One region of the Pseudoalteromonas sp. KAN5 genome, then DNA from elsewhere that is predicted to be linked to it. Evidence: predicted binding sites of a transcription regulator. Region 1 holds the regulator's gene; each other region holds the start of a gene.

Region 1 (7,897 bases):
TACCGCTACCAATAACGCCTTGCTCTGCAATAATAATAACGTGATCAGCAATACTCATTACTTCGGTTACATCATGGGTGACAATTAGCGATGACAAACCAAGCACTTGGTTAAGTGACTTAATTAATTTAACCAACACCCCCATTGAAATCGGATCTTGGCCTGCAAACGGCTCATCATACATAATTAAATCAGGATCAAGTGCAATAGAACGCGCTAATGCAGCGCGACGCGCCATTCCGCCAGAGAGCTCAGAAGGCATTAAATCCTGAGCGCCACGTAGGCCAACGGCTTGTAGTTTCATGAGCACCACAAGACGGATCAAATCTTCACTGAGACGAGTGTGTTCACGCAGCGGAAAAGCGATATTGTCAAACACCGACATATCGGTAAATAATGCGCCGCTTTGGAATAACATACTCATTTTGGTACGTGCCGCATAAAGCTCTTTACGGGACATGGTAGGAATGTTGTTGCCTTCGAATAAAATAGTACCGCTATCTGGTTTTAATTGGCCACCAATTAAACGCAGCATGGTGGTTTTACCAATTCCGCTTGGTCCCATGATCGCCGTAATTTTCCCTTTAGGGACACTAAAGCTCATATTTTTATATATGCTGCGATTGCCTCGAGAAAAGCTTACATCCTTGATTTCTACTATTGGTTGCGACAAGCCGCTCTCCATTACTATTTTCACTAGTTCCCCTATTTTAAGCGTTTTTACAGCAAGATGGAAAAAACAAATCGTAAAATTTTGTAATATTCTATGTAATAACAGCCAAAACCTTACAGCAGCAGGCTTAACAGGCGCTTAAAAAAATTCTATTAAGCAAAATCAATACAACAAGTTGACCTGATTCTTTTATTTATACTTTCAGGTTCGCTTTTGTTACTATTTGCAGCCATCTCATTTTGAATAATTGGCGTAACATAATGGTGACTTCTTTTGTCATTTTAATTCTCGGGTTTGCAGCTCTTGTGTGGAGTGCAGATCGTTTTGTTTACGGTGCAGCAGCACTGGCAAAAAATTTCGGTGTCCCTACACTTATTGTTGGTTTAACCGTAGTTGCAATGGGCTCGTCAGCGCCTGAAATGATGGTCTCTGCCTCAGCGGCTCTGGCAGGTAAAACCGACACCGCAGTAGGTAATGCGGTAGGATCAAATATCACGAATATTTTGCTTGTTTTAGGTATTACCGCGCTGTTACGTCCACTTTCGGTGTCATCAATGACCCTAAAGCGTGAAATGCCGTTAGTATTATTAGTTTCGATTGCTGCTTGGTATGTGTTTTCCGATAACTACTTTTCATTTGCTGAGGGTGTTGCATTAATTATTGGCTTTGTTGTCTTTATTGCGGGTTTAATTGTTATTTCTATTCGCGCAAAAAACCAAGCTGATGACCCTTTTGTCAGCGAAGCCTGTGAGGACGTCCCAGATAACGTATCAACTAAATCAGCGTTATTTTGGCTCATTATTGGCATGATTGTGTTACCTATTAGCTCGCACTTCTTAGTTGGTTCAGCGGTTGATATTGCCAAATTCTTCGGCTTAAGTGATCTGGTTATCGGCTTAACCATTATTGCCGTTGGTACCAGCTTACCAGAGCTTGCTGCCTGTATTGCTGGAGTATTGAAAAAAGAAGATGATTTAGCACTGGGTAATATCGTCGGCTCTAATATCTTTAACATCTTAGCGGTATTGCCGCTGGCTGGTATTATCAACCCATCAATTATCGATCCATCCGCGGCAAACCGTGATGCATTAATTATGATTGGTGCCACCATAGCATTGATTGCTATGTCTTTGAGTTTTAGAGGCACAAGACGCATAAACCGCGTTGAAGGTGGCCTTTTATTGGTCGCGTTTTTAATCTATCAAGGTTATATTTTCAACCAAGTTGCTTAATGCTACTCAAAAAATGGACAACACATGACGCAGTTAAATTTTATTGAACAAGGTAAGCGGGTACTCGATATCGAGCGCCAAGCACTAACTGAGATAGCCCAATACCTAGACGAAAACTTTAATCAAGCTTGCCAGCTGATATATCAATGTCATGGCAGGATCATTGTTGTTGGCATGGGAAAATCAGGTCATATCGGTAATAAAATTGCAGCAACATTGGCAAGTACAGGTACACCTGCGTTTTTTGTTCATCCCGGTGAAGCAAGCCACGGCGATTTAGGAATGATAACCCGCGATGATGTCGTCATGCTGTTATCAAACTCTGGTGAAACCAGCGAAGTACTGAATATCATTCCAGTAATCAAACGAATTGGCGCAAAAATGATTGCCATTACTGGAAACCCTGCATCGTCAATGGCGAATTGGGCAGATGCCCATGTGTGTACAAAAGTAAGTCAAGAAGCCTGCCCATTAGGACTAGCCCCTACAGCAAGCACTACTGCAATGCTTGCAATGGGTGATGCTATGGCCGTTGCCTTGTTAGAGACCCGCGGCTTTACCGCCGACGACTTTGCATTATCGCACCCAGGTGGCAGCTTAGGTAAACGCCTACTGCTATGCTTAAAAGATATTATGCACACGGGGACTGCAACACCTATCATTAATGATAAACAATGTATTAAAGATGCATTAATTGAAATGTCAGCCAAAGGATTAGGGATGACCGCCATTGTTGATGATAGCAACCAACTTGCAGGATTATTTACTGATGGTGACTTACGCCGCATTTTAGAGCAGCGGGTTGATATTCATAGCACCTTAATCAGCGAAGTAATGACCCGCTCTTGTACTACAGCAAGCGCTGATATGTTGGCAGCAGAGGCACTCAATATTATGGAAAATAAGCGTATCAACGGCTTAATTGTGATTGACGATAATCAACACCCTATTGGTGCACTCAACATGCAAGACTTGCTCAAAGCAGGAGTTTTATAATGCAGTTTGCTGATTTATACCAGCCGCTTAGTGATGATGCCCGTAGTCGCGCGCAAAAAGTTAAACTGCTTATTTGCGACATCGATGGTGTATTTTCAGATGGCCGTATTTACTTAGGTAATCATGGTGAAGAACTCAAAGCCTTTAATACTAAAGATGGCTTTGGCATTAAAGCCTTAATCAACAGTGGCTTTGAAGTGGCAGTGATCACTGGCCGTCATTCACAGATAGTTCAGCAACGAATGACTAGCCTGACTGTAGCGCATATTTATCAAGGTCAAGAAAACAAGTTGCAAGCTTATCAACAGCTCAAAAATAAATTGCAGTTAACAGATGAGCAAATAGCCTATATAGGTGACGATGGACCAGATATGCCGGTTATGGAATTAGTCGGTTTTGCTGTAGCAGTGAATGATGCACACCCGCTCATAAAACGCATCTCGCATTATACAACCATGCTACCAGGTGGTTTTGGTGCAGTGCGTGAGCTCACTGATTTATTGATGCTTGAAAATGGTAAGTCACTAACAAGCGAAGGGACTAGCTCATGAATAGTGCGCGTTTAATATTATGCGTATTGTTCGTCGCTTGCATGGTGTGGTTGTGGTTTCCCTATTTTAATCAGCCAACAAATGCACCACAAAACCAAGAAGATATAATAGCAAAACCCGATTACACTGCCGTAGCATTAAAACAAACAGCATTTGATGAACAAGGTAAAATTAGCCACAAAGTAACCGCTGCAAAAATGGAGCTCTATCAACAGTTAGGCTTCACTTACTTTGAGCAACCTATTTTTACTTTATATAATCAACAACAAACGTGGCAAATTAATGCAAACGAAGCCACTTTATATGAAAACCATCAATTAATTTTAGAAGGCAATGTGGTGGCTAAAAACCTGACCAACAATGCCATGATTGAGCACATCAATGCAGATAACATTCAGGTTGATATTGAACTACAAACCATGAGCTCTGAACAACCTGTAGAATTGATTGGGCCAAATTTAAAGATCACTGGGCGCGGCCTCAATGCCGACTTAAAAGCCGAAGTGGTAGAACTAATTAACCATACGCGAACCATATATTATGACCAATAAATTTGCTCACTTGCTTGTTATACCAAGCTTATTCATGGCCTTTGCAAGCTTTGCTGAGACTAATTTACCACCTGCGGACCAAGTATCGATCAGTGCAGACAAACAACTTGCCCAGTTAAAAGATAACATCGGTATTTTTGAAAACAACGTTGAAATTATTCATGGTAACCGCCGTATTAAAGCTGATCGCCTTGAAGTACACAAACGTGAAGACTTAGGCGACAATAAACAACTGCTTGTAGCCACAGGAAGTCCAGCTTATTTTGAAGAAAAACAAGCTGATGGCACAATTATGAGCGCCAGCGCTAAAGAGGTTCGTTACGACGTTGCCAAGCGCTACTTAACCTTAATTGGCGATGCGCAGGTTACTCAAGCAGGGCAAAAAATTAATGCTAAAAGCATTACCTACGACATGGACCAACAGCTTATCAGCGCCGAAAAAGGCGAAAGCTCAAATGATCGCGTGCACACTATTTTAGTACCGGTAAGTAACAAAAAAGACAAATCTAAAGGCCAGCCATGAGTACATTAAAAGCTGAATTTTTAGCTAAAAGCTACAAAGGTCGCCAAGTTGTCAAAAGTGTAGGCTTAGAAGTTACCGCCGGCAGCATTGTTGGCTTACTGGGCCCAAATGGTGCGGGTAAAACCACAACCTTTTATATGATTGTAGGCTTAGTGCCTAGCGACAAAGGCAAGATCAGTATAGATGACAACGACATCACCTTACTGCCAATGCATAGTCGCGCTCGCTTGGGGATTGGTTACTTACCGCAAGAGTCATCAATTTTTCGTAAATTGACTGTTTATCAAAATTTGATGGCTATTTTAGAGACCCGAAAAGACCTTAAAAAACAAGCAAGAGAAGAAGCTCTTGACAGCTTACTTGATGAATTTAGCATTCAACATATTCGCGACAGCCAAGGTATGGCCCTATCTGGCGGTGAACGTCGTCGTGTTGAAATTGCCCGTGCATTAGCCGCAGACCCAAAATTTATCTTGTTAGATGAGCCTTTTGCTGGTGTTGATCCAATTTCAGTGTTAGATATAAAGAAGATTATTGAACACCTTAAAAACCGTGGTATTGGCGTGCTTATCACCGACCATAATGTACGAGAAACTCTTGATGTTTGTGAAAAAGCCTACATAGTTTCTCATGGGGAGTTAATTGCATCAGGCACACCTGAGCATGTACTCGCCGACCAAACAGTTCGCGATGTTTACCTAGGTGAGCAATTTAGGCTATAAAGCCACACTTGGCTAAGCATCTGCTAAACTTAACAATGACAACAATAAAAGGATTGTTAGAGATACATGAGGCAATCACTCCAGCTGCGCATGGGCCAGCAACTTACAATGACACCGCAACTGCAACAAGCTATCCGCTTATTGCAGCTCAGCACATTGGATCTGCAGCAAGAAATTCAAGAAGCGTTAGATAGCAATCCGTTACTAGAGCTAGAAGAGCATGAGTATTCAGACGACACGGCGGGCAAGAATGAGCAAAAGCAAGATAACGACGACTTAACCGTTAGCGCCTCAGCAGATGACAAGCCCAGCGAATACGAACAAGAAAGCAGCGAAGCACTCACCAAAGAAACACTCAGTGATGAAATGGCGATGGATGTCACATGGGATGAGTACATGAGCGCTGCACCAAATAGCTCAGCAGGCCCAATGCCAGAGGACGAATCTATATATCAAGGCGCCTCAACAGAAACCTTGCATGAATATTTAATGTGGCAGCTACAGCTAACTCCATTTAGCCCTACAGATGAAGCAATAGCCATTGCAATTGTTGAGGCCATTGATGACTCAGGTATTTTAACGCTTAGCTGTGAAGACATTGTAGAGAGCTTAAATCAAGGCAACAACGAAGAAGAAATCGAACTTGACGAAGTACAAGCGGTTTTAAAACGTATCCAATTATTTGACCCTGTAGGCATCGCGGCTCGCAGTCTACAAGAGTGTTTATGTATTCAGCTAAATCAATTTGATCCGGCAACCCCTTGGATTAATGAGACAAAAATGATTTTAACTGATCATATCGATTTATTAGCTAGTCGCGACTATCGCACTTTGATGAAAAAGACTAAGCTTAAGGAAGATGAACTAAAAGAAGTGATGACTCTGATCCACAGCCTAAATCCAAAGCCTGCGGATACCATAGTACGAGAAGAGTCAGAATACGTTATTCCTGACGTATCAGTGAAAAAAATTAAAGGCCGCTGGGTGGTTGAACTTAATCCAGACAGCATGCCAAAAATCAGAGTGAACAGCCAATATGCAGCTATGTCGCGCTCAGTAAAGTCGAGCACTGATAGTCAGTTTATTCGTTCGCATCTGCAAGAAGCTAAATGGTTTATAAAAAGCCTAGAAAGTCGCAATGACACATTGCTCAAAGTAACCAATTGCATCGTAAAACAGCAGCAAGGTTTCTTTGAACATGGCCCTGAAGCCATGCGACCTATGGTACTCAATGACGTTGCTGAAATGGTAGAGATGCATGAGTCAACAATTTCTCGTGTAACTACCCAAAAATACATGCATACCCCGCGTGGTATTTTTGAGTTAAAGTATTTTTTCTCAAGCCATGTTAGCACTGAAAATGGCGGCGAATGCTCATCGACAGCTATTCGCGCACTAATCAAAAAACTGATTAGCGCAGAAAACTCAGCGAAACCATTGAGTGATAGTAAAATTGCAGATATATTGGCAGAGCAAGGTATCAAAGTAGCTAGACGGACTATTGCAAAATACCGCGAGTCACTGGCTATTCCACCGTCAAATCAAAGAAAGAGTTTGATTTAAGGCGTAAAATCAAAAAAGGAAAATGCTTATGCAACTAAATTTAACTGGTCGTCACGTAGAAATTACTGATTCATTAAGAGACTATGTAAACAATAAGTTTGCGAAGCTTGAGAGGCATTTTGATCACATCAACAATGTCCATGTTATTCTTGACGTAGAAAAGCTAAGCCAAAAAGCAGAAGCCACCATCCATGTCAGTGGTGCTGAGTTATTTGCTTCAACTGAACATCAAGACATGTATGCAGCCATTGACGGACTAATCGACAAGCTCGACCGTCAAGTAATCAAACACAAAGAGAAGCACGCTCGACACTAACACTATGAAATTAAGCTCACTTATTTGCCAGGACTGCAGTAAAACTGCGGTCCTTTTTAATAGCAAAAAACGGATCATTGAATTTATCAGCCAATTGGCTCATGAACAACTTCCTCAGCTATCACAACAAGAAATCCTCGATGCATTACTCGCTAGAGAAAAACTAGGTAGTACTGGTATTGGTCGTGGCATTGCCATTCCTCATGGTCGAATGAGTGGTATTGAAAATCCACTAGCAATCATTTTAGTGAGCGAAACGCCTATTAATTTTGACGCAATTGATAATCGCCCTGTGGATCTGTTTGTCGCTCTCATCGTACCAGAGGGTGATAGTCAACTTCATTTAAAGACGTTAGCCACAATTGCTGATAAACTTAACGACAAAGATTTTTGTAAACAACTACGTAGCGCGAAAACAGATCAAGATTTATATCACGTTATTGTTGAGCAATCGTAAGTCATACCTCTTGCGTTAGTGATCTATTATGGCGGTACAAAGTAGTTCAATAACAAGGAAAAATTATGACAGGTAGTTATTCTGTACACATAATTTTTAATAACGTTAATGAGTTATTTAACCAGCTAGAGTGATCATGTTTTTAATAAAATTGCTATTAAGTGAAGGAGAGTTTACATGGAGTTAATCATCATCAGTGGGCGCTCTGGCTCAGGTAAATCGGTTGCCCTGCGTGTAGTTGAAGATCTTGGTTATTATTGTGTCGATAATATCCCTGTAAACTTACTGCCTTCATTAGTTCGTAGTGTCTCTG
Region 2 (7,897 bases), 1.2 Mb from region 1:
TCAATCTTTGGTGGCAATTGAGCGTATCTTTAGTGTGGGATGAACAGCAAGCCCCTTATTATTACGTCATTCATATTCAAGATGTGAGTGATTTAACGCAAGCTAAGCAGGATGCCGAGCGTGCAACTGAGGCTAAAAGTCGTTTTATTGCTAATTTAAGCCATGAAATCCGTACACCACTTAATGCGGTGACAGGCTTGATTGATATGGTTGTGCAACAAGGTTTAACTACTCAGCAGCAGCAACATGCGGCGCAAGCAAAAAATGCTGCGCAAAATTTATTAACTATGCTTAACAGGATGCTTGATTTTGCACGTAGTGAGAATAACCAAGTGCAATTAGATTTGGTTAACTTTGAGTTAGTTGCGCTTGTAGATAGTTGTGAAAGTGTATTAATCGGGCTTTGCCAGCAAAAAGGCCTCACTTATAATATTGAGGTTGACCCGTTAATCGCCCCGCAGCTGATTGGTGATCATATTCGCTTGCAACAAGTACTCGGTAATTTGTTGACGAATGCGGTGAAATTTACCCAGCACGGCACTATCACACTGACAATAACAGCCCATGATATAGCTAAAACACAGCAAACACTGTGCTTTACGGTAAAAGATACTGGGGTTGGTATTGATAAAGCTGATCAAAGTCGATTATTTGATGCATTTACACAAGGCGATGAATCGCTCACTCGAGCTCATCAAGGCGTGGGGTTAGGGCTTGCGATTGTTAAACATGAACTCGCATTAATGGGCGCAGAAATTAACGTAGTCAGTGATAAAGGCCAAGGCAGTGAGTTTTTCTTCACAGTGACGTTTTCGCTTGAGCAGCAATCAACAGCGCGTAGTTGGCCAAATACATTGGTTATACATTCTTCTCGGGGGATTAATTTACCCAAAGCGTTACAGCCTCTGCAGCAGCTACGTTATTGTATGTTATCTGAATTTACAGATACAACAGACCTTGCGGCGGTGCAGCGAATTATTATAAATGACTTTGATATAACTAGCATTATAGAGTGGCCTAATATAAAAACGGCGTTGCTGAAAAATAACACCCAGTTATATGTTGTTAAAAATGATGCCGATATCGAGCTTCCTAGCAGCCATAATACGCATAGTGTCAGTGTTAAAAGTTCTGCCCTTGTACAACGGCTACTACAGCTCAACGAAGGTGATACGCCTGATACTGCAACATCAGCAGTAACCATTGATGTTGCTGGGTTACTCGTATTAGTGATTGATGATAATCAGTTAAACCTCGATATTATTAGCAATGTTTTAAGCCAAGCATATATTAATGTTATGACCGCAAATTCGGCGATGGCTGGAATTGCTTTAGTAGAACAAGTAAAACCTGATTTGATCCTGATGGATGTCCAGATGCCAGAAGTGGATGGCTTGCAAGCAACGACCTTATTGCGACAACGTTATAATAAGCAACAGCTACCTATTTTTGCGCTTACGGCGCACAGTGAGTTGGCTGATGAACAGCGTTCATTCGCAGCCGGTATGAATAAGCATCTCACTAAACCTGTTATTGCGGCAGCTTTATTAGCGGCAATCAATGAGCTTAAAACATCCCAGTTTATATTTTTTGATCGTTCTTTTGCATTAGCTCAATTCTCAGGTGATAATACTTTACTACAGACTATGTTGGATAAGTTTGCTCAGTTATGTGATAGTCATATACAGCAATTGCAAGTTTCTACTGAGCTTAGTGCCTTGGAACGATTAGTGCATACCATCAAAGGTGTGTCAGGAAATCTCGGATTTAAGCGTCTTAGTGCGGTTGCTCAGCAATTAGAAACTGAACTGCAAAAATCGCAAAGTGTAGAGCAATTAGACTTGACTCAACTTGTGTTCGAATTAGAGCAAATAAATAGATACATTCAACTACAGGGATCAGCAGATGTTGAAGAAAGCTAAAATACTGATCGTTGATGATGACCCATTAAATCGATTAGTGTTAGAAAAAACATTGGCGAGTGATCATGAAATATTTTTGGTCGAAAGTGGCGAAAAAGCCTTAACGTTTGTTAAATCAACCGAAGTTGATTTAATTATTCTCGATATTGTGATGCCGGGAATTGATGGGTATGACGTTTTAATTCAGTTAAAAGAAAATCCGAGTACGCAAACGATCCCTGTCATTTTTATTTCAGCTAATACTAGCCATGATGATGAAGCTAAAGGGTTTGAATTAGGGGCGATGGATTATATTGCTAAACCATTTAGCACGGCTATCGTGCGTGCCCGGGTACGTAATCAGTTACTGATCAAACAAAAGAATGATTTGCTTGAAATGCTAGCGTCAATTGATGGTTTGACGGAGATCCCCAATCGTCGCTATTTAGATGAAAATCTTTCGCGAGAATGGCGCCGAAGTCGCCGTGCAGGTACGCCATTATCGGTGTTATTAATGGATATAGATCACTTCAAACGTTATAACGATTGTTATGGTCATCGTGCTGGGGATGATTGTCTCAAGCGAGTGGCACATGCGTTAGTTACTGCATGTGAACGTGGTAGTGACTTTGTTGCTCGCTATGGTGGAGAGGAGTTTGCCGCTGTATTACCTAATATCAATCAACAAGAAGCATTGGTGTTTGCTAATAAGCTTAGAAGTGCTGTAAATGCTCTCAAGATACCGCATAAAGCCTCACTTAATGCTGAGCACATTACCATTAGTATCGGTATTGCTACCACTGAGTTTGGCCAAGTGTATGCTGAGCATACCTTGCTTGAAGAAGCTGATCTTGGTTTATATGAGGCGAAAGATACTGGGCGGGACAGAATTGTTGCTCGAGTTATTGCCGCAAGTGGTAAAAGTGAGTCATTACTGTAACTAAAGAGTGAATGTTTGTTCACTCTTTAGTTGATTTGAGCTTAAATAGCGTTAAGAGAATTATAAATACTATCACCCACACCAATTAACTTGTCGTTTTTAAAGACAAGTGGCGTACATTCATCTTTTGTCATTTTTCCGTCAGAGTGGATGCTGTGCGTTGCATAGAATAATACTTGGTATACATCATCTTCTTTTTTTAATAACTCTGTAAATTCAGGGGTTTTTAATTGGCTTAAAACACTCTGATAGCTGGTATCTAACGCTAGTGATGCAATTTTTTCACGATTCGCTTGATGATGTTTTTCCCAGCTTGAATTATTACCGGCCCAATGACTTTCTGCTTCGCCGTCTGATACGGCAATCACGCAGCCGGTTAAAAAAGGAGCTGTTAGTGCGGCAATTAAAAGTACTTTTTTCATTATTTAATCCTGATACTAAATAGTGTTTATTAATTTTTTATTTAGTAGCAAAGAATCTGCCAATATTTTTACTTATTAAAAATCATATGGTTAGTTGTTTTTTGCAAGGTGGAAAACTGTATTTAACCACCTTGCATAGTGTTAAAGGCTAAAATTTAGTTTATTACACCAACCTATTTAAGCTTTCGCCTTGGCTAAATGCACTGATATTTAGGCTCACCTGTTTCACTAAGCGAATAATTGACTCCTCGCTTGCCCATGCTATATGGGGAGTTAAAATTAAGTTGTCGCCACGATAAACGGCTAATGGGTTATTCTCTGCCGCAGGCTCTTTGGTTAATACATCAAATCCAGCTCCTGCTATTTGTTTATTAGTCAATGCCTGCGCTAACTGTGCTTCATTAACAATCCCACCGCGGGCAGTGTTAATTAAAATGGCGCTTGGTTTCATCATTGCCAGCTCTTCGCTGCCAATTAGATCTCGGCTTTCATCCGTTAATGGACAATGAATACTGATAATATCTGCATTCTTTATTGCCTGATAAAACTCCGTGCGGCCTTCTCTTGGCTTATCACCTTTGCGCTCACTGATGATCACATTTGCACCAAACGCCTTTGCAACATCAGCAACGGCTTTGCCAAGCGAGCCATAACCGATAATAGCGAAGGTTTTATCGCCAATATCATTAAAGCTATAATCCAAACGACAGAACATGTCGCTTTGTTGCCAAAGACCTTGTTGACAGTCAGCAATATAGCGGTGGGTGTTACCGAGTAAGTTGGTGATCAACGCAAAAGTATGTTGAACAACTGAAGGCGTTGAGTAGCCCGCAACATTAGTCACAGCAATACCAAACTCTTTAGCGGCTGCTAAATCAACATTGTTAGTGCCAGTTGCAGCTACACAGATAAGCTTCAACTCTGGAAGTTTTGCCAGCGTTTCACGATTAAGCACCACTTTATTGGTGATCAACACCTGAGCTCCGCTACTGTGAGCTAATACTTGTTCAGGGCTAGTTAGCGGATAGCTGGTGAAATTACCAAGCGTTTGAAAAGGCTCAAGTGATGTGCCTGCTAATGTGGCAGTATCGAGAAGGGTAATATTCATGCGCTTTCCTTATTAAATAAAATGATTTTAATGCTTGACCTTGGTGTGTACTCTAAGGTTTATACTAGGCATCAGTTGCTAATACTCTTATTGGAGACACAGGTGAAAATAGGTGAGTTTGCTAATCAATTAGGTGTCTCTACAGATACTCTAAGATACTATGAAAAACATAATTTGTTAACGCCATCGAGTCGAACTGGGGCAGGTTACCGTGATTACGATGAAACCGCATTAAAACAAATGGAGTTTATTTTACGCGCTAAGAATGTTGGTTTTAGTTTGTCAGAGATCAAAGAATTATTGCAAATTAAGTTTAAAAAGCACCAGCACTCATGCCATGAAGTGAAAAATTTAACAATTCAAAAACGTGATTTAGTCGCAAAACGTATTGCTGAATTAACACGCTTTCATAAATCATTATCGATACTGGCTGACAGGTGCTGCGGCGGTGAAGAGCCTGCCGATAATTGTTCGATATTAACCACGTTGGAGGACATAGATGGACTTACTCAATAATTTTTGGCAGCTATTTCTATTATCAGCTCCTTGGCTAATGCTTGGCTTGCTCATTGCTGGGATATTAAATGTGTATTTACCGGCAAATTTCTTAAATACCCATTTAGGTAAAGAAGGTTTTTGGACCACAGTAAAAGCGGCTTTAATTGGCGCACCAATGCCTTTATGTTCGTGTGGTGTTATTCCTGCGGCGATAGGTCTCAGGCGAGCAGGCGCTTCAAAAAGTGCTACGACGGCGTTTTTAGTTTCAACGCCTGAAACAGGGGTTGATTCGGTGTCAGTATCGTATGTGTTATTAGGCCCATTTATGGCGATTATCCGCCCCATAGCCGCAATATGCAGTGCCATTGTGGCAGGTGTGTTAGTAGGGCGTGACACTGATAAGCAGCACCTAGAATTAGAGCCTGAAGTTAAAAGCAGTTGCTGCACCGCGAAAGCAGCAGCGTCAGAAACTAAAGCAAGTTGCTGCGCACCTAAACAGGTAGATCCAGAAATTAAAAGTAGTTGTTGCGCGTCAAAACCGGCAGCGCCTACAGCTGAAACCAGTTGTTGCGATACATCAAGCGTTGCAGCGCCAAGCCAATGGCAAAAGATGCGCCAAGCACTGAGCTTTAGCTGTAACAAGCTATTATCCGATACTATGGTGTGGTTAATGATTGGTTTATTTTTTGCGGCATTAGTACAAACATATGTGCCAGAATCCTTTTTAACACAGTGGGGTAGCGGTATTCTCGCTATGTTAGTGGTGATATTGATCAGTATTCCTATGTATATTTGTGCCACAGCATCGACGCCTATTGCGGCTGGTTTGTTATTGAGTGGGGTATCTCCAGGGGCTGTATTAGTGTTTATGCTTGCAGGACCAGCCACAAATATTGCTACTTTAGGTGTTGTGGCTAATGAGCTTGGTAAACGTGCTGTTGCGGCTTATTTAACTGGCGTCATCGGTGTTGCATTATGCTTTGGTTTTTTAACTGATTATTTAGTAACTGAGTTTGGTTTTGTTGTTACCCCATTATTAGGTGAAGAACATGAAGTGTTGCCACACTGGTTAAGTTTTATTTGCGGAGTAATTTTAATCATACTGATGTTGCGTCTAGTTGCGATAGCATGGCAAAAAAAACGTCAAGTAACTGGTAAGAGCATTGCGTAATTAAGTGTTCTATAAGTACTTTCAAGAGCGCATCTCAGTTTGCACTAAAATGCAATAGTGTGAGTTAGTTCGCATTTTAGTTTGCCTGAGTTATAATCGGGAGCATAATATAAACGGTACGTATTTTACGTGCCGTTTTTTTAACTTTATAGAAGCAGTAATGAGTGAATTAGTGGATAAGTACGCCGATATAAGACCTTACAACGACGACGAAGTAGCTGACTCAGTTGCTCGTTTGATTGCAGATAACGCATTTATTGATGTATTAGCAAAATATAATTTGCCGCGCTTTATATCCTCGGTGCCATTTTTTGCGCGTTTTTTAGTTCGCCGCCAACTACAAAAAAAATGGGGGGCTGTTAACTCTGTTGAACAAGTACAGCAAGAGGTGGCCAAGTATTTAGCATTATTAGTGAAGCGCACTACCTCAGAAGTTACTTTTTCTGGGTTAGAGCAACTGGATCCAAAACAAGCGTATTTATTTATCTCAAATCATCGCGATATCGTACTTGATCCTGCATTAGTGAATTGGGGATTGTTTAGCCATAATATGAAAACAGTGCGTATCGCTATAGGCGATAACCTACTGCAGATCCCTTATATTACGGAGTTAATGCGTCTTAATAAGAGTTTTATTGTTAAGCGCTCAGCTAAAGCACCTAAAGAGATGCTCAAAGCATTATCACAACTTTCAGCGTATATCTATGATTCACTTGCTGGTGGTCATTCTATTTGGATTGCGCAAAAAGAAGGTCGTGCAAAAGATGGTTTTGATCAAACCGATCCAGCGTTACTGAAAATGTTGCAATTAAATGGCCGCAAACAAAAGAAAGAGTTTTCTGAATACGTACGTGAGCTAAAAATTGTGCCGGTATCAATTTCTTATCAATATGAGCCGTGTGCAATTGCGAAAGCGAAGGAGTTGTACCATAGGCAACATCATGGTCAGTATGTAAAATCGGCCGGTGAAGATATTGCCAGTATTGTTGAAGGCTTTAGTGCCGCCAAAGGACATGTTCATTTAGCGTTTGGCCAGCCAATTGAAACAGGCTGTGAGTCGCCTGAACAGTTAGCAAAAACCATCGATGAACAAATCATTGACTCATTCTTTTTACACCCGGGTAATTATATTGCCGGTGGTTGTAAGCAAGCTGTCATTGATAAAGCAGACGCACAGTCATTTGAGCAACGCATGGCGCATGTCCCGGATGAGTTAAAGCCCTTGGTGTTAGCTATGTATGCAAAGCCTTTTCATCGTAAAGCTGAATACAACAGTAAAGAACACGAACAATAAAATTAACCAAGGTTCAGGTTCAATAGATTTAAAACCGTCATTAAGTTACGGTTTTTTTTCGTTTAAAAAACGGGCTATACTCAAAACACGCTTTATTGACTGATGCTGGCTATGCAACAAATTGAAATTTTTGAAATTCCAAGCCCTTGCAAAGGCATTTGTGAGGTGAATAACCGCGGCTATTGCAAAGGCTGCTATCGCAGCCGCGAAGAACGGTTTGGCTGGAATTCATTTTCAAATGTTGAAAAAAAACATGTCATCAGTTTATGCCAACAGCGCTATAAGCGTTACTTACAAAAACGCAGAGCGCTTACTGAACAAGCCGCTTCACCTAAGCAGGAAGATTTTGGTTTCTAATCAAGATTATATTTAGCTTTGAGCAATCTGATGGTGCCGTTTTCATTTAGTTTATGCAGTTGTTCTTCGAGTTTAGGTATTAACGCACGATGGCGAGAATGCAAAAAGTGAAAGCTTTGGATCGGCGCAAGTAGCTCAATTTGAAATTTATTAACATCAAACTGAGGGTGCTTCGTCGATAATAAAAAATCGAGCAGTAATACCCC
Region 3 (7,897 bases), 150 kb from region 1:
TAATGTGAGCAGGCATGTCGTCATCGCCTTCATAGTCATGGCGGTAATAAGGTTGGCACTCGGGGACAAATTTATTGAAATGGCTTTCCATATCCATACGAACCGTTGGATCGGCATTTTCGTTGATAGTTAAGCTTGCTGAAGTGTGCTGAATAAAAAGATGTAATAAGCCAATTTGATAATCAGCTATTTCAGGTAGTTGGCTAATTATTTCATTGTCAATAATATGAAAGCCTCGTGAGCGAGGCTTCAGTTGGATGGTTTTTTGTAACCAGCTCATAATTTGTCGAAGCTAACTTCTATGTTGGCATTACCCGCATCTGAGGTAAATGGCATAAGTATTTTTGCGCCTTCACTTTTATGAGTAATGGTATGGCCCTTACCTGACACAACAATCGGGGTTGCCATATCAAAATCATAGCCTTTTTCACCAAGTAGGTTTTTGGCACCACCTGTTACCATGTTGGTAATTTCTCCTACCATATCGGTAACTTCTTCGTTGATTGAATCAGGGCGTTCACCTAGCATGCGTTCCATAATTGTTAGTGCAAGGTTTTCATCAAATGTGATTGAAAATGACCCTTTAGTTTGTGGTCCTACCATGCCAATTAATCCAGAAACATCGCCACAGGCAATTTCATCTTTTTTAATTTTTGGCTTTCCTGGCTTTAGCTCGGTTTGTGCCATTGTGCTGAGCACGTTCAACAAAGATGATAAAAAAGGATTGATGAACTCTACATTCATTGTTGTTTATCCCTCGAATTGAGCAGTTTTACTGCGGTTATACATTAAAGTGTAGTGACTTATTTTAGCTCTGCACTTAATTATTCTTTACATTGGCCACATTTACCATGGGCTTCAATTGTTTGCCCAGAGACGATAAAGCCACTTTCTGCAGCAAGACTGTTAAGTTCGTGCGAAATTACACTTGAATGTAGTTCTTTGACAAAACCACAACTGTCGCAAATTAATAGTTGTACTGGGTGAATATGATCAAAATGATGGCACAGCATAAATGCGTTAGTACTTTCGATTTTGTGGATAAAACCAAGTTCAGCTAAAAAGTCTAAGGCGCGGTAAATAGTGGCTGGTTTTGCTCCAGATTCGGTCAACTTGAGTTGCTCTAATAAATCATAAGCGCCTACACCGCCTTGAGCAGTTGCTAATAGGCGAAATACTTTTTCACGGATGGGTGTAAACCGCGCGCCGCGATTATCACACACTTGCTTGGCTTTACTAACGAGTGATTCTATATTCATCTTCATCTTATCCTTACGCTACCCGCGATATACTAACATACTGTATTGTAGTTGCAGTGTTTTTATTCAACAGTTTTATTCTAGAAGTGGCTATGGTCTATTGTGGTCATTATGGCAAGTTTGAGTGTTTCACAGTGTCGCTTACTTATGGGTATTATCAATACTGTTTTGATGACTTGTAATACTAATTACACGTAGCTTAAGTATAAATCACAGCATTTATGATAACTGTTAATTGTGGAATTAATATCATCATCAGTTGCTACGCTATAACGCTATAAGTTAAACCTAAGCATCAGTATTTTCGTGCAAGACGTTATTGATGAGAGGTATCCATAAAAGAGCGTAATTTAACTGATAAATGGAATTAAATATATTTCATTGATTTAATTATTGAAATATCGTTAAGTGTTATCTAGTTTTACACTATAGGTTTTTTAATTTAAGGAATAAAAATGAAGCTTAAAAGTATTGTTTTATCTGCGTTACTTCTTTTTGGGGCTGTGGCTTGCGTAGAACCTAGTTATGATAGTGATAAAATAAGAGTTGTTGAAGTTACAGAGCATGATTTTGAGTTAAATGGGCAAAGCGCTGTAACTATATTTGTTGGTGAAAAAAACACCCCTAAGTTTAGTTTTACAATTTTAAAAAGTGACTTGAAAAAAGGAACGTTGCTGCAGTCCACCTCTAACAGTGAACCAAATCTAGCCGTAAGTGCTAGTGTTGGCTCAGAATACTATACTCAGTCAGCGGATTTTGATACATCAGCGACTGTACAGATTGTAGAGCTAGATAAAACTAATAAAATTGCGAAAATAGCTGTCGGGGCTAAATTAGTTAATCCTAAAATTAAAAATTACACTGAGCTTGCTGTGACTGTTGTGGAAGTCAGCGGTGTGAATTACGATTATTTAGTTAAGTAACCTCAGCCACGATAATAAATCTTAATCGAGCCATTTACAGCTATCACTCGAGGCTTGCAATTGGCTCACTGCTTATCATTGAAGCAGCCTCTCTACTTGTGTAAAATACAGCGCTTTTTACGTGGCTAATGGTAGCGACTAATTAACCTGAGGATTTTACTTTGAATAGACGTTTTTCCGTGGCACCTATGCTGGATTGGACTGATCGCCATTGCCGTACTTTTCATCGTAAAATGACAAAACACGCGGTGTTGTATACTGAAATGGTGACAACTGGGGCCATTTTATTTGGCCGCGGTGATTATCTACATTTTAATCATCATGAAAACCCGGTTGCTTTGCAATTAGGTGGCTCTGATCCAGACGCGTTAGCTAAGTGTGCAAAGCTTGCTGCTGAGCGCGGCTACGATGAAGTCAACCTTAATGTTGGTTGTCCATCAGATCGTGTTCAAAATGGTCGTTTTGGTGCGTGTTTAATGGCTGAGCCACAACTGGTTGCTGAGTGTGTTGCGGCCATGAAGGCAGAAGTTAATATCCCAATTACGGTAAAAACACGTATTGGTATTGATGAGCAAGATTCGTATGAATTTTTATGTGCATTGATAGAAGCTAGCCATAACGTTGGCTGTGACGATTTTATTATTCATGCTCGTAAGGCATGGCTAAGTGGTTTGAGCCCGAAAGAAAATCGCGAAGTACCGCCACTTGATTACCCACGAGTTTATCAATTAAAGAAAGACTATCCACAACTTGACCTGAGCTTAAATGGTGGTGTTAAAACGATCGCTGATAGCCTTGCCCATTTAGCGCATATTGATGGCGTAATGATAGGTCGTGAAGCTTATAGTAATCCATTTATTTTAAGTGAAGTAGACGAAAAAATTTATGGTGAAAGTGCATGCACTTTGTCTCGTCATGATGTGGTGCGTGCTATGTATGATTATATTGAAGATGAAATGCGCCAAGGTGCTAACTTTTGGCATATTGCTCGCCATATGCTGGGGATTTTTCAAGGCCAACCCGGTGCGCGAGGTTATAGACGCCACCTTTCAGAACATGGTCATGGCAAACAGGCTGATTTGTCAGTGATGGATAAAGCACTTAGTTTTGTTCCCGAATAGCAGTACCTTTTTAAATTAAAAAGCCACTTTTTAGTGGTTTTTTTGATCCTAAATAATGGTTAAAAAATCATTTTTTTAGTCAAATTAACTTATGCATATTCATTTCAGAGTCAGTTTAGTCTTCACTTTTTAAGTGTATCCTTTTGTTTTTTATTGTTTAAATTTTAATTTTTGTCACTTGGCACAAGTCTTGGAATCACCTTGTTGTAATCACCCATAATCAACAGGAGAAAATCATGGGCTTAATTAATCGTGTTAATGATCTAATTCAATCAAACCTCGTTGCTGTGTTAGATAAAGCAGAAGATCCAGAAAAACTACTCAACTTATTAATTCAAGAAATGCAGCAAGCATTGGATGAATGCCGTACTACTGCCGCGACAATACTCTGTGAACAAAAAGCGTTACAGCGCCAGCAAACTGATAAAAAAACGTCGATAGCACAATGGCAAGCAAAGGCTGAGTTAGCGGTCACTAAGGGGCGTGATGATTTAGCCACTGCAGCACTTAAAGAAAAGCAACGTGTTGCAACTGAGTTAGCTGCGATTGAACCAGAGCTTGTTAAATTATCAGATTCATTAGCGAAGTTACGTGATGACGCGCAGCGTTTACAAGACAAACTGAGTGCGGCTAAAGCTAAACAACGTAGCTTGGCGCAGGTTCATCATGTTCTAAATGCTCGTGTGCGTGTTAATCAACAATTAAATAGCGATAAAGTTGCGCATGCACTTGCACGCTTTGATGTTATTGAGCAGCGTGTGGAGTCAATTGAAGCACAAGTTGACGCCTATGATGTAACGGCAAAGCAGCATTCAACTGCAGAGCAGATAGATGCATTAGTAAAAGATGAAGCGTTAGATAAAGAGCTTGCAGTGCTTAAAGCTAAATTGCAACAAACCGCTTAGGAGTAATAAACAATGAATACATTTAATCATGCTCGTTGGAGTAAAGATCCGTTAAATAAAAAAATATCGGGTGTATGTAGTGGTTTAGCACGCAGGTTCGACTTTCCTATTTGGGCGACTAGGCTTGCTACAATCGTGCTTTTTATTCAGTTTCCTGTTTTTATAGGTGCAGGTTACTTAATTGCTCATTGTTGTTTAGATAATAAAGTGCACTAGGGAAGAGCCATGAAAATTATTGCATTTTGCTTATTGGTTGTGTTGTGCATAGCATTTAACCCATTTGAAGTAGGGCGATTTGATTCATGGCAGCTACCGCTATGGATTGCAGACTTAAGCTGGGTTGGTATTGAGTTATTTGGTGCATTAGTGGCGGTGATCGTTGTAATCGCTTTGGTTGCGCTGGTGAGTGTTGGCTTGCTTGGTGCGGGTCTCATTGTAGGAGTTGGTGTGATATTAGCCTTGCTTTTTGGTTCTTTAATGATTGCTTGGCCATTATTGCTTATCGTTTGCTTGTGTTGGCTTGTTGCGGATAACCAAAAAGTGGCTTAATTTGGGCCACTGAAATAATCTTAAATGCTAATTTAGCTGACTATTTTTTCGTAAATATGCTAAATTTAGCACTTAAACTTGATTCTCATAACAAGGATCGAAATGTCTCTTAAGCCATTACTTACTTTGCTCTCATCTGCTATTTTTGCAATAAGCTTTTATTCTTCCGAGTTATTTGCTCATACAGGACACCAACATGAAACTGTAAATAAAGTGGTTGTTAGCAATGCTCAAGTGCGAAATTTTTTACCTGGAAGTAAATCCAGCGCTGGCTATTTAACACTAGTAAATCATGGTGATACAACCATTGAGCTAACAAAAGTGACTCTTGATGGCATGGGGCGTGTTGAGGTTCACGAACATCAACATGTTAATGGTATGATGAAAATGCAAAAGGTAGATATGCTACAGATCAAGGCTCATCAACAACTCGATTTTAAGCCTGGTGGTTATCATTTAATGGTTTTTGAGCCTGAAGAGCCATTAAAAATAGGGCAAGAACTCAAACTCACGCTATATTTTAGCAATGGAGATCGTGTATTTACTCAAGCAACGGTGGTTTCATTAGAGAGCCAAATTGAAGAAGTGCCACAATCTCAGCAGCATACACATCACTAGGAGGTTAAATGTCACAGCATAAAGGGAAAATTATCACTGGGCTAATAGTAGTCTTTATTATTTTTTATACCATATCGGTTTATTGGAGCGTTGAACCAAGTCGCGTAAATGTAATTACTCAAGCAAAGCAAGAGGCGCAGTTGCGTGGAGAGAAATTTGTTACCGGCTATACAACCACCTCAGCGTTGATTAATGTTGCGACTACCTTATTAAATAAACCGGGCGGTTACTTATCGAATGATATGATGCCGCCAAGTGTGTTGATGGACAATATGCCGGCATGGGAATACGGTGCACTTGAAATGACTCGCGATTTAGCACTGTCGATGCGTAAAGATTTTAGCCGCTCACAGTCACAGTCAACCGAACATGAAGCTTTAAAAAAAGCGCAACCACAATTTAATATCAGCTCAGAAGCCTGGGCATGGCCAAGTGCTGAAAGTGAATATCAAAAAGGTATCGATTTTTTAATTGTGTACCGAACTCAAATAGCCGATCAAAATGCTCGAGAGAGCCAGTTTTATGCACGTGCTGATAATTTACGTGGCTGGTTAAAGGAGGCTGAAAAGCGCCTCGGTAGTTTAAGCCAGCGTTTAAGTGCCAGTGTTGGTCAAGAGCGCTTAAATACCGATTTAGCCGGTGATAAAGAAGCGCATCAAGCAACTTATGCCCCATTACAAAACCAAGTGAAAACCTCTTGGTGGAAAATTGATGATGTATTTTATGAGTCACGAGGAGCTACTTGGGCTTTATTACATTTTTTGCAAGCAGTGGAATATGATTTTGCAGATGTATTAGAGAAAAAGAATGCGCGAGTAAGCTTACAGCAAATTATACGTGAACTTGAGGCAACGCAAGAAACAGTGTGGAGTCCTATTATTTTAAATGGCAATGGCTTTGGTTTTGTTGCAAATCATTCATTAGTAATGGCAAATTATATCTCAAGAGCCAATGCGGCTCTTATTGAACTTAGCGAACTTTTAGCACAAGGATAAAACATGAAAAAGTACTGTTTAGCTGCCGCCCTTTCTATGGCCTGTTTAGCACCAGCGGCACACGCTGATACTTTATTAGGCTTATATGTTGGTGTTGATGGCTGGCAATCTGATAACTCAGGTAGCTTTGCTGATCAAGGCAATATGCAAGATTTTGATTTTGAAGATGAAACCTTCACTAGCTATTATGCGGCGCTTGAACACCCAATTCCGTTAGTACCAAACATTAAATTAAAGTATACCGAACTTGAGCTCAATGGTTCTGCACTTCTTGATGAAAGCTTTGTATTTGGTGGCACTACGTTTACTACAAATACTCAAGCCAACACCATCAGTGACTTATCACATATCGACTATATTCTTTACTATGAGATTTTCGATAATGACTTAGTGTCTATTGACTTGGGTGTGAATGCTAAGCAGTTTGATGGCGATATTATTGTTTCGGGTACTTCAAACGGCCAAGCAACAACTGAGACAGTAGATTTTTCAGGCTTTGTACCACTTGTTTATGGTCGTGCTGAAGTAGGCTTACCATTAACCGGATTAAGCGTATTTTTTGAAGGCAGTTTATTAGCGATTGATGATAGCAAAGTGCAAGATTACCAAGCGGGTATTGCGTGGGCTTTACTTGATAACCTTGCGATTGATTTAGATATCAAAGCGGGCTACCGTCAAATGACTTTAGAACTAGATGATATTGATGATCTATATACTAATATCGATGCATCAGGTCCATTTGCAGGCGTACAAATTCACTTCTAATTTGTTAGCTTTTACGTGGCACTGTTATTTATTTGCGTGCCACGTTACTTCAAACTCCTCTTCAAGCGCACTGCTTAATAATTGTTTATAAGCTTTATTTATGGGCGTGTTGATTAATTTTCGTAATTCATCACCTGTCTGCGTAAATTTATAATAACTCAGTACTAAATCGTTACTTTTGGGCTTAAGTGCTATTCGCTGGGTTAAAAAGGTTAGGTTTATTTCTTGGCCTGCTTTTAGCGCCGCAGACTCAATTTCTTTACGATAAATTAGGCCAATATCCATTAAGGTTAATATATCTGGAAAGCTGATCCCAGCTTTGCCTAAGTTAAAGGACACTTTATTGCCTTTGCGCAGCAAATCAAATAATGAGGGTTTTTTGTAAAAGCCTAATAAAATTAAATGACTGTGATCTTTTTCGTTATAGCCACAAAGTGCGGTGCACTTTTGCAGTGCATCTGCTTCGCGTTGGGTCATTTGCTTTAGTGTTTGTAAGCTTTTAATTGAAAACGTACCTGGGGATACCGTTTCTCCGGCTAAAATTTTTGCCCATAATTTTTGCATTGATTCATTAGCAGTGTCTTCACACAGTGCAATAAACCGCTCAACCCAATCACTGTCAGGTTGGCCATTACTGGTGACATCAGGGCAAAAGTCCATTGCCATGGCCATAATAGCTTCAATATTTTGCTGTTGTTTGACTAGTAGTAATTGTTGGCGATGTTGTGCTCTGCCGAGTGTAGAGTTATCACTATTTACTTG

The links. The regulator sigma-54, encoded in region 1, starts transcription at its own class of promoters, with help from an activator protein. The targets are predictions, from matches to a motif close to GTTGGCACGNNNNTNGNNT.
Region 2: the regulator sigma-54 is predicted to act here: its motif matches at 3,309-3,327, upstream of KAN5_RS11260 (DUF3192 domain-containing protein).
Region 3: the regulator sigma-54 is predicted to act here: its motif matches at 3,481-3,499, upstream of KAN5_RS17350 (PspA/IM30 family protein).

The regions. Positions count from the first base shown of each region.
Region 1 is NZ_AP025589.1:3,709,738-3,717,634, reverse strand. Features, by position in the region: gene mlaF (phospholipid ABC transporter ATP-binding protein MlaF) at 1-685, opposite strand, end outside; gene KAN5_RS16520 (calcium/sodium antiporter) at 934-1,905, shown strand; gene KAN5_RS16515 (KpsF/GutQ family sugar-phosphate isomerase) at 1,930-2,901, shown strand; gene kdsC (3-deoxy-manno-octulosonate-8-phosphatase KdsC) at 2,901-3,452, shown strand; gene lptC (LPS export ABC transporter periplasmic protein LptC) at 3,449-4,003, shown strand; gene lptA (lipopolysaccharide transport periplasmic protein LptA) at 3,993-4,526, shown strand; gene lptB (LPS export ABC transporter ATP-binding protein) at 4,523-5,248, shown strand; gene KAN5_RS16490 (RNA polymerase factor sigma-54) at 5,315-6,811, shown strand; gene hpf (ribosome hibernation promoting factor) at 6,840-7,127, shown strand; gene ptsN (PTS IIA-like nitrogen regulatory protein PtsN) at 7,132-7,584, shown strand; gene rapZ (RNase adapter RapZ) at 7,762-7,897, shown strand, end outside.
Region 2 is NZ_AP025589.1:2,513,128-2,521,024, reverse strand. Features, by position in the region: gene KAN5_RS11270 (ATP-binding protein) at 1-1,922, shown strand, start outside; gene KAN5_RS11265 (diguanylate cyclase) at 1,906-2,841, shown strand; gene KAN5_RS11260 (DUF3192 domain-containing protein) at 2,883-3,263, opposite strand; gene KAN5_RS11255 (D-2-hydroxyacid dehydrogenase) at 3,427-4,371, opposite strand; gene zntR (Zn(2+)-responsive transcriptional regulator) at 4,474-4,887, shown strand; gene KAN5_RS11245 (SO_0444 family Cu/Zn efflux transporter) at 4,871-6,040, shown strand; gene KAN5_RS11240 (1-acyl-sn-glycerol-3-phosphate acyltransferase) at 6,201-7,334, shown strand; gene KAN5_RS11235 (DUF1289 domain-containing protein) at 7,446-7,691, shown strand; gene KAN5_RS11230 (transporter substrate-binding domain-containing protein) at 7,688-7,897, opposite strand, start outside.
Region 3 is NZ_AP025589.1:3,863,283-3,871,179, forward strand. Features, by position in the region: gene KAN5_RS17325 (secondary thiamine-phosphate synthase enzyme YjbQ) at 1-280, opposite strand, end outside; gene KAN5_RS17330 (chemotaxis protein CheX) at 277-744, opposite strand; gene KAN5_RS17335 (transcriptional repressor) at 825-1,259, opposite strand; gene KAN5_RS17340 (hypothetical protein) at 1,715-2,182, shown strand; gene dusA (tRNA dihydrouridine(20/20a) synthase DusA) at 2,371-3,303, shown strand; gene KAN5_RS17350 (PspA/IM30 family protein) at 3,540-4,208, shown strand; gene KAN5_RS17355 (PspC domain-containing protein) at 4,221-4,424, shown strand; gene KAN5_RS17360 (hypothetical protein) at 4,434-4,757, shown strand; gene KAN5_RS17365 (copper chaperone PCu(A)C) at 4,860-5,375, shown strand; gene KAN5_RS17370 (DUF2333 family protein) at 5,384-6,370, shown strand; gene KAN5_RS17375 (TIGR04219 family outer membrane beta-barrel protein) at 6,374-7,135, shown strand; gene KAN5_RS17380 (TIGR03899 family protein) at 7,160-7,897, opposite strand, start outside.